DNA from 2 places in the Saccharopolyspora sp. NPDC047091 genome. Region 2 is predicted to be linked to the other one. Evidence: riboswitches for the same ligand, from Rfam matches in the RefSeq annotation. Region 2 holds a riboswitch; the other holds the start of a gene.
What was found. A riboswitch is a leader RNA that binds a small molecule or an ion and turns the genes downstream of it on or off. The one in region 2 is predicted to bind cobalamin.

Region 1 (7,285 bases), on a different contig from region 2:
GCCGGTCACCGTCGTATGGCCGGAAGGCGCCGAACGCGACTGATCACGCCACACCCCCTGCCGAGCCGCCGACCAATGGCCCATTCGACCAAGGAGAATGGGTGGATGGGCCATTCACCTGGGGCGGGGGTCAGTCGCGGCGGGCGACGAGGACGACGCCGGGGCCGGTGTGCTCGTCGGCGGGGAGGCGGAGTTCGGCGGTGGGCCGCAGCCCGGCCCGCTCGACGAGCTCGGTCAGCTGCTCGGGCCGCCACTGGTACGTCGTCCAGCGGACCGGGACGCCGTAGTACGCCTCGGTGCGCTGCAGGTCGTCGTCGCCGACGTGCGTCGCGATGATCAGCTGACCGCCCGGGACCAGCGCCTTCGCGAACGACGCCAGCACGTCGGGCAGCACCTCGCGCGGCAGGTTGAACAGCGACCACCAGCCCAGCAGCCCGCCGAACGACGAGTCCGCCAGGTCGAGCTCGGTGGCGGAGCCGACGCGGAACGAGCACTCCGGGTGCAGCCGCCGCGCGTGCTCGATCATGCGCGGGGACAGGTCCACGCCTGCCACGTCCAGGCCCCGCTCGGCCAGGTAACCGGTGACCGTGCCCGGTCCGCAACCGACGTCGAGCACCGGGCCGAGCCCGGCGACCTGGTCGGCGAACACGTCCATCGCGGCGCGCAGCCACGGGTGGGCGCGGACATCGCCGATGCCCGTCGTGGTCACCATGTCCACGTAGTCGTCGGCCACGCGGTCGTAGGACTCCCGAACGACGTCGAGATCAGGAACCGGAACGCTCATGCCGGGCACCCTATGCCGCGTCGGCGGCCCGGCGCGGTGGAACGACCGGAACGCCGGCGGGCCGCCCGCCGAGTTCCCGGCGGGCGGCCCGATCCGCTCAGTCCCAGGTGAGGGAGGAGCCGGACTGGTACTCGGTGACGCGGGTCTCGAAGAAGTTCTTCTCCTTCTTCAGGTCCATCGCCTCCGACATCCACGGGAAGGGGTTCTCGACCTCGGCGAACACCGGGGTGAGGCCCAGCTGGGCGCAGCGGCGGTTGGTGATGAAGTGCATGTACTGCTCGCACAGCTCGGCGTTGATGCCGAGGATGCCGCGGGGCATGGTGTCCCGGCCGTAGGCGACCTCCAGGCGGCACGCGTCGGCGAGCATGCCGCGCACCTCCTCCTGGAACTCCTCGCTCCACAGGTGCGGGTTCTCCAGCTTGATCTGGTTGATGCAGTCGATGCCGAAGTTCAGGTGGATCGACTCGTCGCGCAGGATGTACTGGTACTGCTCGGCGATGCCGACCATCTTGTTCCGCCTGCCCAGCGACAGGATCTGCGCGAAACCGGTGTAGAACCACATGCCCTCGAAGATCACGTAGAAGGCGATGAGGTCGCGCAGGAACGCCTGGTCGCGCTCCGGGCCGCCGGTGGCGAACTCGGGGTTCTCCAGGTTCTGGGTGTGCCGCAGCGCCCACTCGTCCTTCTCCGAGATGGACGGGATCTCGCGGTAGGCGTTGAACAGCTCGCCCTCGTCGAGGCCCAGGCTCTCGCAGATGTACTGGAAGGTGTGCGTGTGCACGGCCTCCTCGAACGCCTGGCGCAGCAGGTACTGGCGGCACTCGGGGTTGGTGATGTGCCGGTACACGGCGAGCACGATGTTGTTGGCCACCAGGGATTCCGCCGTGGCGAAGAACCCGAGGTTGCGCTTGAGCATCAGCCGCTCGTCCTCGGTGAGCCCGTCGCGGGAGCGCCAGAGGGCGATGTCGGCGTGCATGGACACCTCGGTGGGCATCCAGTGGTTGTTGCAGCCGGCGAGGTACTTCTCCCAGGCCCAGCCGTACTTCAGCGGCAGCAGCTGGTTCACGTCCGCCTGGGCGTTGATCATCGCCTTGTCGTCGACGTTGATCCGGCCCGCGCCGCGGTCGATCTCGCCGAGCCCGGTGGCGTCGGTGGTGTGCACGGAAGTCATGAGTCCTCCAGGGGGAACGGGGCGGTCACTGGCAGGCTTCGCAGTCGGGGTCGTCGATCGCGCACGCCTGCGGCTGCGGCGACGGAGCCGGGGCCGGGGCGGCGGCGGGGGAGACCGCGTTGAGCTTGCCGTCGGTGCCGCGCAGCGTGGACTTCTCCACGTGCGTCGCACTGCTGGACCGCAGGTAGTAGGTGGTCTTGAGGCCCTTGCGCCACGCCAGCCGGTACAGCTCGTCGAGCTTGCGGCCGCTCGGCGCCGCCATGTACAGGTTCAGCGACTGCGCCTGGTCGATCCACTTCTGGCGGCGGGACGCGGCCTCCACCAGCCAGTGCGGTTCGATCTCGAACGCGGTGGCGTACAACGACTTCAGCTCGGCGGGCACCCGGTCGATCGGAGCCAGGTCGCCGTCGAAGTACTTCAGGTCCTGCACCATCGCCTCGTCCCACACGCCCGCGGCCTTGAGGTCCCGCACCAGGTCGGCGTTGAGCACGGTGAAGTCGCCCGACATGTTCGACTTCACGTACAGGTTCCGGTACAGCGGCTCGATGGACTGGCCGACGCCGCAGATGTTCGAGATCGTCGCCGTCGGGGCGATGGCCAGCACGTTCGAGTTGCGCATGCCGTTCGCGCGGACCTGCTCCCGCAGCCCGTCCCAGTCCAGAGTGGACGAACGGTCCAGGTCGACGCCGGTCTCGCGGGCCTGCGCCAGCAGCTCCAGCGAATCGATCGGCAGCACGCCGCGGCTCCACAGCGAACCCTCGAACGACTCGTAGCGCCCGCGCTCGGCCGCCAGCTCGGAGGACGCGGTGATCGCGTGGAAGCTGATGTGCTCCATGCTCAGGTCCGCGAACTCCACCGCGGCCTGCGAGGACATCGGGATGCGCTGCGCGAACAGCGCGTCCGAGAAGCCCATCAGGCCCAGGCCCACCGGGCGGTGCCGCAGGTTCGAGGCCCGCGCCTCCGGGATCGTGTAGAAGTTCACGTCGATGACGTTGTCCAGCATCCGCACCGCCGTGCGGGTGGTGCGCCGCAGCCGCTCCACGTCCAGGCCCTCGGCCGTGACGTGCCGCGCCAGGTTGATCGAACCGAGGTTGCACACCGCGACCTCGTCGGCGCTGGTGTTCAGCGTGATCTCGGTGCACAGGTTCGAGGAGTGCACCACGCCCGCGTGCTGCTGCGGCGAGCGCAGGTTGCACGGGTCCTTGAACGTGATCCACGGGTGCCCGGTCTCGAACAGCATCGTCAGCATCCGGCGCCACAGGTCCACCGCGCGGACCTGGCGGAACACCTTCAGCTCACCGCGCTCCGCGGCCGCCTCGTACTCCCGGTAGCGCTGCGCGAACGCGGTGCCGTACAGGTCGTGCAGGTCCGGCACCTCGTCCGGGGAGAACAGCGTCCACGGCTCGTCGGCCTCGACCCGGCGCAGGAACTCGTCCGGCACCCAGTTCGCCGTGTTCATGTCGTGCGTGCGCCGCCGGTCGTCGCCGGTGTTCTTGCGCAGGTCGAGGAACTCCTCGATGTCCACGTGCCAGGTCTCCAGGTACGCGCACACCGCGCCCTTGCGCTTGCCGCCCTGGTTCACCGCGACCGCCGTGTCGTTGGCGATCTTCAGGAACGGCACCACGCCCTGCGAGGAACCGTTCGTCCCCTTGATGTGCGCGCCGGTGCCGCGGACCGGGGTCCAGTCGTTGCCGAGCCCGCCCGCGTACTTCGACAGCAGCGCGTTGTTGCTGATCCCGTGGAAGATCCCGTGCAGGTCGTCGTCCACGGTGGTCAGGAAGCAGGACGACAGCTGCGGGCGGGTGGTGCCCGCGTTGAACAGCGTCGGCGTCGAGCACATGAAGTCGAACGAGGAGATCAGGTCGTAGAACTCGATCGCCCGCGCCTCCCGGTCGTCCTCGCGCAGCGCCACGCCCATCGCGACCCGCATGAAGAACGCCTGCGGCAGCTCGAACCGCACCCCGTTCTCGTGCAGCAGGTACCGGTCGTAGAGCGTCTGCAACCCGAGGAAGCCGAACGCGATGTCCCGGTCGGCGTCCAGCGCCGCGCCCAGCCGCTCCAGGTCGAAGCGGGCGAGCTCCGGGTCCAGCTGCTCCAGCTCGATGCCGCGCCGCACGTAGTCGGCGAAGTAACCGGCGTAGCGGTCCCGCATCTGCACCTGGTCGGCCTCGGTCGGCTCGCCCGCGACGAAGCTCAGCGCCTCGCGGCGCAGCTTGTCCAGCAGCAGCCGAGACGTCACCAGCGAGTAGTTCGGCTCCGCCTCCACGAAGGTGCGCGCCGCCATCGTCAGCGACTCGGCCAGCTCCGCCGAGCTGATGCCGTCGTAGACGTTGCGCCGCACCTCCCGCAGCACCTGGTCGGCCCGCACGTCGTCCAAGCCCTCGCAGGCCTGCTCGACGACGGTCGACACCCGCTCCCAGTCCAGCGGCACCCGGGTGCCGTCCGGCGCGGTCATCTCCAGGCGGGGAGCGGCGTCCTCGGCGGGAGCCACCTCGGCCTCGCGGGCCTGCGCGTGCTCCTCCCGGTAGAGCACGTAGGCGCGGGCGACGCCGTGGTGCCCGCCGCGCATCAGCGCCAGCTCCACCATGTCCTGGATCTGCTCGATGTGCACCAGGCCCTCGGTGCCCGCGTGGCGCAGCACGCCCTGCGCCGCCTGCTCCGTCAACTCCGCGACGATCTGGTGCAACCGCGACGACGATGCGGCCGAATCCCCCTCGGCCGCCAGGAACGCCTTGGTCAACGCCACGGAGATCTTCGTTTCGTCCCAACCGGAAACGGTCCCGTCGCGCCGCAGCACCCGCACTCCTGCCGGTACCACCGCGGTCGCTGCTGACGGCCGGGTCGTGGACTCGGTCACTGGCTCTCTCCTCGCAAGCTCGGACACCTGCCCGGAACTCCTCGGAACGCGCCAGGACCGCGGCGCGCACGGCACCGCTCGTCCCGCAACCCTCCCGCGAGGTCCCGGACGGCGCGCACCCCTCGTGCGCGCACCGATGGCAGGTCTTCGGACTCACGGGCGACCGGTGCTCGGCACCGGACCTACTGGCCGTCGCTTCCCGGACGCCGAGCGTCCAGTGCTGCACCACCGGGAGGTGGTGACGGCGGTCGTTCCCGTTCACCGCTGCGGGGCAGTCCCGGACTCGCACCGGGTTCCCTGTTGTCACGCCGGCCGGACCGGCGAACCATCAGCGGGCGCCACACTACATCTTGGGTTCGACGGTGATCCGGACCCCATCATCATCGGCGTGGCGGTGTCGATGGCGGACGCGTTCGGTAGCGGCTCGCGCACGCCCGGGACGCATCCTGCCCGCACCCGGCGGAGTTCGCACGAGGGGTGTGACGCGGATTCGGTGGTGGTCGTCGGTGGCGCCGGGCAGACTGCCTCCCGAGATCACCACCTGGGAGGAAGACCGAACCATGCGTGCCCACCGCGTGCGACGCGGACTCGCCGTCGCCGCCACCGCACTCGCCACCGCCGCCACTGCCACCGGGGCGACCGCAGGCGCCGCACCGCAGGACCCGCCCGCGACCACCGACGTCCGGCTGATCACCTTCAACGACCTGCACGGCAACCTCGAACCGCCCACCGGGTCCTCCGGGACGGTCGAGCTCGACGACGGCCGGACCGTCGAAGCCGGCGGCGCCGCCTACCTCGCCACCCACCTGCAGCGGCTGCGCGCCGAGGTGCCGAACTCGCTGGTCTTCTCGGCCGGCGACAGCGTGGGCGCCTCGCCGGTGAATTCCGCGCTGTTCCACGACGAACCCACCGTCGACTTCCTCAACTCGCAGGACGTCCGCGGCCACGTCGTCGGCAACCACGAGTTCGACGAGGGCTACCAGGAACTCCAGCGGCTGCAGACCGGCGGCTGCCACCCGCAGGACGGTTGCGAGTTCCGCGATTCCTTCGACGGCGCGAGCTTCCCGTACCTCGGCGCCAACGTCACCTTCGAGGACGGCGGCGCTCCCGCGCTGATGCCGTTCACCGTGCAGGTCTCCGGCGGCGTCCCGATCGGCGTGATCGGTGCGACGCTGCACGACCTCCCGAACGTGGTCAGCCCCGAAGCGGTGCGCGGCCTGCGGTTCGGCGACGAGGTCGAGGCCATCGACCGCACCTCCGACGCGCTGGAGCGCTTCGGCATCAAGGCGCAGGTCGTGCTGCTGCACCAGGGCGACGAAGCCGACGGCGGCGGACCGAACTCCTGCGACGTCGCCGCGGGCGGCCCCGCCACCGAGATCGCCGAGAACGTCTCCCCGCAGGTCGACGCCGTGTTCAGCGCGCACAGCCACCAGCAGTACAACTGCACCGTCACCGACCCGGCGGGCGCCCCGCGGCCCGTGGTGCAGGGCGCCTCCTACGGCAGGCTGCTGTCGGTGCTGGACCTGCGCGTCGACCGCCACACCCGCGAGGTCGTGCGGGAGCAGAGCACCGCGCACAACGAGGTCGTCACCCGCGACGTCGAACCCGACCCGGAGGCCGCCGCGCTCGTCGAAGAGGCCCGCGCCAAGGCCGCGCCCATCGCGAACCGCGCCGTCGGCACCGCCACCGGCGACCTGCTGAAAACCCCGGCGCCGTCCGGGGAATCCAGCCTCGGCAGCGTCGTCGCCGACGCCCAGCTGGCCGCCACCCGCGACACCGGGGCGCAGCTCGCGCTGACCAACCCGGGCGGGGTGCGCGCCGACCTGCCGCACGCCTCCTCCCCGGCGGGCGAAGGAGACGGCGTCATCACCTACGGCGAGGCGTTCGCCGTGCAGCCGTTCGGCAACACCATGCAGACCATGACGCTCACCGGCGCGCAGCTGCAGGCCGTGCTCGAACAGCAGTGGAGCGACGAGGGCGAGAACGTGCTGCAGGTGTCGGCCGGGCTGCACTACCAGTACTCGCGGTCCGCGCCGATCGGCTCGAAGGTCTCCGGCCTCACCCTCGACGGCGCGCCCGTCGACCCGGCCGCGCAGTACCGGGTGGCGGTGAACAACTTCCTCGCCGGTGGCGGGGACGGGTTCACCGGCTTCACCGAGGGCACCGACGTCGCGGGCGGACCCGTGGACCTGGACGCCCTGCTCGGCTACCTGGCGGCGAACCCCGGCGTGGTGCCACCCGCCCCGGACCGCATCACCGCGACCGACTGACCCGGCCCCCGGCGGCGCACCCCGCGCCGCCGGGGAACCCGGTCGTACCAAGGGAAACCCGCCGACGAGCCCGAGCCGTCCGCCTTTTCTTGTCAGCGGCGCAGCCGCTGAGCAGCGACCACCCAAGACACCGGCACCGCCGCGGGTTCTCAGCGGTTCCCTCGCGAGGACAGCGTTTTCGCATGTGGCGGAGCCACCTGTGA
Region 2 (7,285 bases):
ACGGGGCGTTCGTGCTCGGCACCACCGGCGAGTTCCCCTCGCTGACCGAGCAGGAGCGGCACGACCTCGCACGGCTCAGCCTGGAAGTGCTGCGCGGCAAGCGGGTCGTCGTGCACGTCGGCGCGCCGAGCGCGTTCCAGGTGCGGGCGCTGATCGCCGACGCCCGCGAGCTCGGCGCCACCTCGGTCGCGGTGCTCACCCCGTACTACCTGCCCGCCGGGGACGAGGCGATCGTCGAGTTCTTCCGGTCCGCCACCGCGGAGGCCGACGGGCTCGACGTGTACGCCTACCTGTTCACCGACCGCACCGGCAACGCCGTCGGACCGGAGCTGCTGGGCCGGATCGCGGCGCTGCCGTCCGTCGTCGGCGCCAAGATCAGCGGTGAGTCGCTGGACGCGGTGGCCGCCTACCGGGACGCGGTCCCGGCCGGGTTCCGGATCTTCACCGGCGGCGACCGGGACATCGCGCAGGTCACCGCCCGCGGCCTCGACGGCGTGGTCTCCGGGGTCGCCTCCGTGCTGCCGAAGCCGTTCGTCGCGGCCGCGGACGCCGTCGCCGCCGGAGACGCCGCCGCGGTGTCCCGCGCCCAGGACGGTGTGGATGCCGCGGTGGACGCGGTGCGCGGCGACCCGGAGCGGATGAAGGTGGGCCTGGCGCTGCAGGGCGTCGAGGCGGGGACCAGCCGGATGGCGCTCGACCCGGTGGACGCCGCCGGGCGGGCCGAACTGGAACGCGCGGTCGCCGCCCATGGCTGAGCGCGGCGGGCGGGTGTGCGTGCTCGGCAGCGCCAACGTGGACACCGTGGTCCGGGTCGGGCGCAGGCCCGGGCCCGGGGAGACGGTGCGCGGGCTCGGCCGGGACCGCTTCGCCGGTGGCAAGGGGCTGAACCAGGCCGTGGCGGCCGCCCGGATGGGCGCCGTGGTCGACTTCCGCGCGCGCGTCGGATCGGACGGCGCGGCGGACTTCCTCGCGCAGCGGCTCGCGGCCGACGGGCTCGACCTCGCGGGCGTGGTGCGCACCGCGGCGCCGACCGGCACCGCCGACATCACCGTGGACGCCGCCGGGGAGAACACGATCGTCTTCTGCGGCGGCGCGAACGACGAGTTCACCGAGCTCAGCGCCGCGGACGGAGCGGCCGTCGCGACCGCGGACGTGCTGCTGCTGCAAGGGGAAGTGCCGGTACCGGTGCTCGTCGAAGCCGCCCGGCTCGGGCGCACCGTGGTGCTCACCCCGGCCCCCGTGCGGCGGTTCCCCGCCGAACTGCTCGACGCGGTCGACGTGCTGGTGCCCAACGAGCACGAGGCCGCCGAGCTCACCGGTGAGCGGGATCCGGCCGCCGCGGCGCTCGCGCTGTCCACCGGCGGCCGGTCGGTGCTGGTCACGGTCGGGGAGCGCGGGGTGGAGCTCGCAGCCGACGGTCGTCCGCTCGGCCGCGTCCCCGCCATTCCGGTGTCCAGTGTGGACACGACCGGGGCCGGGGACACCTTCGCCGGGGCGCTCGGTGCGCTGCTCGCGGAGGGCGCCGAGCTGCCGGACGCCGCCCGGGTCGCCGCCGCGGCAGCCGCGCTCAGCGTCACCCGCCCCGGCGCGGACGGGATGCCGCACCGGCACGAGGTGACCGAATTGCAGGCGGCGACCACTATTGTCGGCGGTTGACGATGTGATCGAGGGAGGATGCATGTCCGACTCGCTCGTCCGCGCGGATTCGCTCGGGGAGCGGCTGGCCCGCACGCTCCGGGACCGGATCGTGCGCGGGGAGATCCCGCCGGGCACGCACCTCGTCGAGGACTCCGTGGCGGAGAGCTTCGACGTGAGCCGGGGCCCGGTCCGCGATGCGCTGAAGCTGCTGCGGCTGGAGAACCTCGTGGAACCGCAGCGCCGCGGGGTGCACGTGGTCGGGTTGAGCGCCGCGGACGTCCGCGAGCTCTACGCGATCCGGCAGGCCATCGAGACGCTCGCCGTGACCAGCGCCATCGGTCTCGGCGAACACCGCTCGGAGGCCGGGATGCAGCGCGGGCTGCGGGGGATGTCCGAGACGGCCACGCCGTCCCGGGCCGCCGAGTTCGCCGAGCACGACCTGCGGTTCCACCGCGGCATCTACGAGGCGAGCGGCAACCGCAGGCTGCTGACCATCTGGCTGCAGATCGAGCCGTTGTTCGCCAGCATGCTCGCGGTCACCAACAGCGAGGACGAGGACCTGGGCCCGGTGTGCACCGCGCACGAGCAGCTGCGGACCTCGATCGCCGACGGCGATGCCGCGCGCGCGACTGCGCTGCTCACCGCGCACCTGGCCGGCTCCGAAGAGCGGATGCTCGCCGCGCTGCAACGGATCTGGTCGACCACGTCCTGATCCCACGCGGGATCCGAGCTCCTCGCCGACGGCGGGGAGCGGGTTCCGCGCGCCCGGAACACCCCGAAAGAGGAACCATGACCGGTCACATCGTCAGCTTCTACGACCTCAACGACATCACCGAGGCCGAACTGCGCAAGCACCTGCCGGACTTGCCGGACCTGCGGATCACCGAGATCGGGCCCGAGCAGGACCCGGCCGATCACCTGGACGCGCTGGCCACCGCGACGATCGTGCTGGCCCCGCTGGAGAAGGAGCGGCGGATCGACGCCGGGCTGCTGGACGCGATGCCGCGCTGCGAGCTCGTGCAGTCCGTCGCGGTCGGCTTCGACGGCGTGGACCACCTCGCCGCCGCCGAGCGCGGCATCCCGGTGGCGAACCTGCCCGGGTTCAACGCCGACGCGGTCGCCGACTGGACCGTCGGCTCGCTGCTGTCGCTGCTGCGGCACTACGCGGGCGGGCACCGCAAGGTGGAATCCGGCGGCTGGGGGCCGGAAGGGCTGCGCGGCCGCGACCTGGCGGCGCTCACCGTCGGCATCCTCGGCTTCGGCAACATCGGCCGCGCGGTGGCCCGCCGCCTGGACGGGTTCGGCGCCCGGGTGGTGGTGCACGACCCGGTGCCGTCCGAGCCGGGGCGCGAGTACCTCCCGCTGGCGGAGGCGGTGGCCGCCGCGGACGTGCTGAGCCTGCACCTGCCGCTGAACACCGCCACCCGCGGCCTGATCGGTGACGAGCTGCTCGCGCGGATGCCCCGCGGCGGGTACGTGCTCAACGCGGGCCGCGGCGGAGTCCTCGACGAGCGGGCGCTGGTGCGGGCCCTGGACTCCGGGCGGCTGGCGGGGGCGGCGCTGGACGTGTTCGAGCAGGAACCGCTGCCCGCGGACTCGCCGTTGCGGGGACGGGCGGACGTGCTGCTCAACCCGCACACCGCGGGCGTGACCTGGGACGCCTACCACAACCTCCGCGGCGCGCTGTTCGCGAAGCTGGGCGCCGTGCTGGCCGGGGAACGGCCCGCCGACGTCGTCAACGGGGTCGAGCCGCGGCCCCGCTGAAGTTGGCGGGTTCTCGTCATCGGGGCCTGTTTTCGGGGGCGGGGGCGCCGGTGGTCCTGGTCCGCTCGGGGCAGCCGGTGCGCCGGGCCGGTCGCTCGATTCCTGGGCGGTACGGCCGAAGTCGCGTTCCTGCCGGAGGCGTCCGCTGGACGCGCGGGACATCATCAGCGCGTCCAGCGGGGAGGGCGCGAGTTCTCCGGATCGACCCGATCCGGACCGGATCAACGGCAGGCGTGATGAGTGTGAACGAGAAGGTTGCGGTGGCCCGCATCGGCGCGGTTCGGCTCGGCTCGATCGGCTTGGCCGTCGTCGCCGCGCTGTCGCTGGCGGGATGCGGCGGCGTGCAGGTCGACTCCCCGAAGGACGTCGCCGGTGAGAAGTCCTGCGACCTGGTGCCCGAGCAGACGGTGCACGAGCTGGGATTCCACCTGGGCGGCAAGGACGACGCGGGCACGTGCACCTGGAGCACCCCGCGGGACAGCGTGCGGCTGGAGGTCGGCGTGGTCGCCGACCGGTCGTTGCAGGACTTCCAGGACGAGGCCGACAAGTACTCCGACTTCGGCGAGCTGACCATCGGCGGGCACCCGGCGGTGCGCGCGAACTCCGGTGACCCGAAGGCCGACGGCACCTGCGAGCTGGTCGTGGCGGCCGCCTCGGACCAGGCGGTGTCGGCCAAGGCGAAGATCCCGAGCGGTGCCACGGCGGACCCGTGCGAGCTCGCCCAGCGGGCGCTGGACGCGGGCGTGCCTTCCTGGCCCGCGGCCTAGTCCGCGGCGCGGGGCGGGAGGTTTCGGTGGTCCCGTTTCGGTGACCGGCGCTCGCGAATTCGGCGGGCCCGCGTTCGGTGCGTCCCGCGTCCGTCGCATCCCGCGTCCGGTGGTCCCGCGCTCGGTGGTGCGGTGCCGCCGGGCGCGGGAGTCGCCGATGTCATATTCGCGGATGGCGATGCGTGCACCGGTGTCCGCCACCTGCGACGACACCCGTTCCACCGGCCGCGGTGCGGGTTCCGCGCGGTGGCCGCGGTCTTGACATCGGACACCGGGGCTGCGAACTTCTGACCCGTTCCAACGACGGTGTGCAGGAAGCCGGTGCGAATCCGGCGCGGTCCCGCCACTGTGAGTGGGGAGTCGACCTCCATCCGAGCCACTGCCGGTTCCCGGCGGGAAGGCCGGAGGCCGGCGCCGATCCACGAGCCAGGAGACTGGCACCGTCGTGCCGATTCGTGCGGGGTCGCGGAGCCCCGGAGGAGGTACGTGGTGTCGCGCATCGCCGCATCGCGCCGGGAGATCCGGCGCATCGTCCACATCGGACATTAGTCGTCCCCGCGGGTTCGTCCCGCCGCTGTGCGTTCCGTTCCGGTTCCTGCTCGGGGAGACACGTGCGTCCTGCCACCACTGAACGATCCTATGTGGACTCGCTGGTCGAGTCCGCGCTGTCCGGCCACTTCCGCGATGCGGGCGGGAACGGCCCGGCGGAGCTCTCCGCCGCCGTCGCGTTCCTGACCGTGCAGGCCGCCCGGCACACCGGTCGTGGCACCGGGTACGTCAACACCGTGCTCAGCGTCCGGGTGGGGGAGGCCGTCGGCTCCTGCGCGGTCGAACCCGGTTCCCTCGACGAGGAAGCGGTGCGCCAGGTCGTGGGCCGCCCCGTCGACGAACTGCTGCGGCACCCGCTGCTGCCGGTGCGGGTCGCCGCCCTCGACGCCTACCTCGCCGCCCGCACCTCGCACGCCGCGCACCCGCTGTCCCGGCAGGTGGTGATCCCCGCGGGCGATTCACTGGCCAAGTCCACCGCCCGCGCCCGTGCGGTCGCCGCGATCACCGCGGTCCCCGACGGCGGCCGGGTCGCGGTGATCGGCGTGGTGAACTCGCTGCTAGCCGCGCTGCGGGACCGCGGGCTCGACTACGCGCCCTGCGACCTCAAGGGCGGCCTCACCGAGTGGGACGAGCCGATCAGCACCGACCACGCCGCCGCGATCGACGGCGCGGACGCGGTGCTGGCCTCCGGCATGGTCCTCGGCAACGGCACCTTCGACGACATCGCCGCGGCCTGCGCCGCCCGCGACCTGCCGCTGACCCTGTTCGCGCAGACCGGTTCCGCGGTGCTGCGGGAACTCGTCGGCGGCCCGGTGCGCGCGCTGTCCGCCGAGCCGTACCCGTTCTTCTGGCTCTCCGGCGAGGCCACCACCGTGCACACCTTCCAAGCCGCCCGCGCCACCGAGGTCGTGCGGTGACGGGTCGCGCGCCCGCCCGCTGCGACTCGCCCCTGGACCTGATCGGCGGTACCCCGCTGCTGCGGGTCACCGCGCCGATCGCGTTCCCGCACCCGGGGTTCTGGGCGAAGCTGGAGAGCGCCGCGCCGGGCGGCATGAAGGCCCGCGCCGCGCACGCCATGCTCACCGGCGCCCGCGCCCGCGGCGAACTGCGGCCCGGCGGCACGGTCGTCGAATCCACCAGCGGAACCCTGGGCATCGGACTGGCCTACGTCGGAGCGGCGCTGGGCCACCCGGTGGTCGTGGTGGCCGACGCGGAGCTCGACGCGCAGACCCGCGCGCTGCTCACCGCGCACGGGGTGCGGGTGGAGCTGGTGCGCGCACCGCACCCGGTGGGCGGCTGGCAGCGCGCGCGGCTGGACCGGGTCCGGGAGCTGCTGGCCGAACTGCCCGGCGCGTACTGGCCGGACCAGTACGGCAATCCGGACAACGTCCGCGGTTACCGCGCGCTCGGCCACGAACTGCTCGACCAGCTGCCCGACGCGGAAGCGGTGGTGTGCAGCGTCGGCACCGGCGGGCACAGCGCGGGCATCGCGCAGGTGCTGCGCGAACGCGCCCCCGGGGTGCGGCTGGTCGGGGTGGACGCGGCGGGCTCCACGGTGTTCGGCGATCCGGTGGCGAAGCGCGTGATGCGCGGCCTCGGCAGCAGCATCCACCCCGGCAACGTGGACTACCCGGCGTTCGACGAGGTGCACCTGGTCGGTGCCGCGGAGGCCGTCGCCGCCTGCCACCGGCTCGCCGCGGACGCGTTCGTCACCGGCGGGTGGAGCACCGGTGCGGTGGCGCTGGTCGCGTCCTGGTGCGCCCGCGAGCTCGGCGCGGACCGGGTCGCCGCGGTCTTCCCGGACGGGCCGCACCGCTACTGGGGGACGATCTACGACCCGGACTTCCTCGCCGCGCAGGACTTCCCGGAACCGGTCGCCGAACCGGTGGACGCGGACGGCATTCCGTCCGAAGTGGACAGCAAGACGACGTGGAGGAGGTCGCGCAAGGTGGTCGATCCGTGTGCCCGGCGAGCCGACGGCCCGGCGGAATGCCCGGTCTGCGAGGTGCGGCCGTGAACCGCGCCGCGTTCGCCCGGCTGTCCCCGGCCGCGAAGCTGCTGGTGATCAACCAGTTCGGCATCAACGTCGGCTTCTACATGCTGATGCCGTTCCTGGCCGCGTACATGAGCGGGAATCTCGGCTACGGCGCCGCCGTGGTCGGGCTCGTGCTCGGGGTGCGGAACCTGAGCCAGCAGGGCATGTTCCTGCTCGGCGGTACCGCCGCGGACCGGCTCGGCTGCCGGCCGATGATCATCGCGGGGTGCGCGCTGCGCGTGGTGTCCTTCGGCCTGTTCGCCGTGTTCACCACGCTGCCCGGCCTGTTCGCCGCCGCGATCCTCACCGGTCTCGCGGGAGCGCTGTTCAACCCGGCGGTGCGGACCTACCTGATGCACGAGGCGGGGGAGCGGCGCGCCGAGGTCTTCGCCGTGTTCAACGTGTTCCAGCACGCGGGCACCCTGGTGGGACCGCTGCTGGGCGCGGCGCTGCTGGCGGTGGACTTCCGCGTCATCGCGCTGGTGGCGTGCGTCGCGTTCGCGGTGCTCACCGGGGCGCAACTGCTGGTGCT

Region 1: it holds a riboswitch for cobalamin, as region 2 does, so the genes downstream of both, ABZ805_RS21745 (ribonucleoside-diphosphate reductase subunit alpha) here and ABZ805_RS24200 (hypothetical protein) in region 2, are expected to answer to the same signal.

The regions. Positions count from the first base shown of each region.
Region 1 is NZ_JBEYUS010000056.1:36,317-43,601, forward strand. Features, by position in the region: gene ABZ805_RS21730 (hypothetical protein) at 1-43, shown strand, start outside; gene ABZ805_RS21735 (class I SAM-dependent methyltransferase) at 131-784, opposite strand; gene ABZ805_RS21740 (ribonucleotide-diphosphate reductase subunit beta) at 882-1,955, opposite strand; gene ABZ805_RS21745 (ribonucleoside-diphosphate reductase subunit alpha) at 1,981-4,812, opposite strand; cobalamin riboswitch at 4,933-5,157, opposite strand; gene ABZ805_RS21750 (bifunctional metallophosphatase/5'-nucleotidase) at 5,373-7,082, shown strand.
Region 2 is NZ_JBEYUS010000071.1:8,699-15,983, reverse strand. Features, by position in the region: gene ABZ805_RS24225 (dihydrodipicolinate synthase family protein) at 1-755, shown strand, start outside; gene ABZ805_RS24220 (ribokinase) at 748-1,656, shown strand; gene ABZ805_RS24215 (GntR family transcriptional regulator) at 1,679-2,350, shown strand; gene ABZ805_RS24210 (2-hydroxyacid dehydrogenase) at 2,428-3,402, shown strand; gene ABZ805_RS24205 (DUF3558 family protein) at 3,645-4,169, shown strand; cobalamin riboswitch at 4,459-4,627, shown strand; gene ABZ805_RS24200 (hypothetical protein) at 4,811-5,635, shown strand; gene ABZ805_RS24195 (PLP-dependent cysteine synthase family protein) at 5,632-6,735, shown strand; gene ABZ805_RS24190 (MFS transporter) at 6,732-7,285, shown strand, end outside.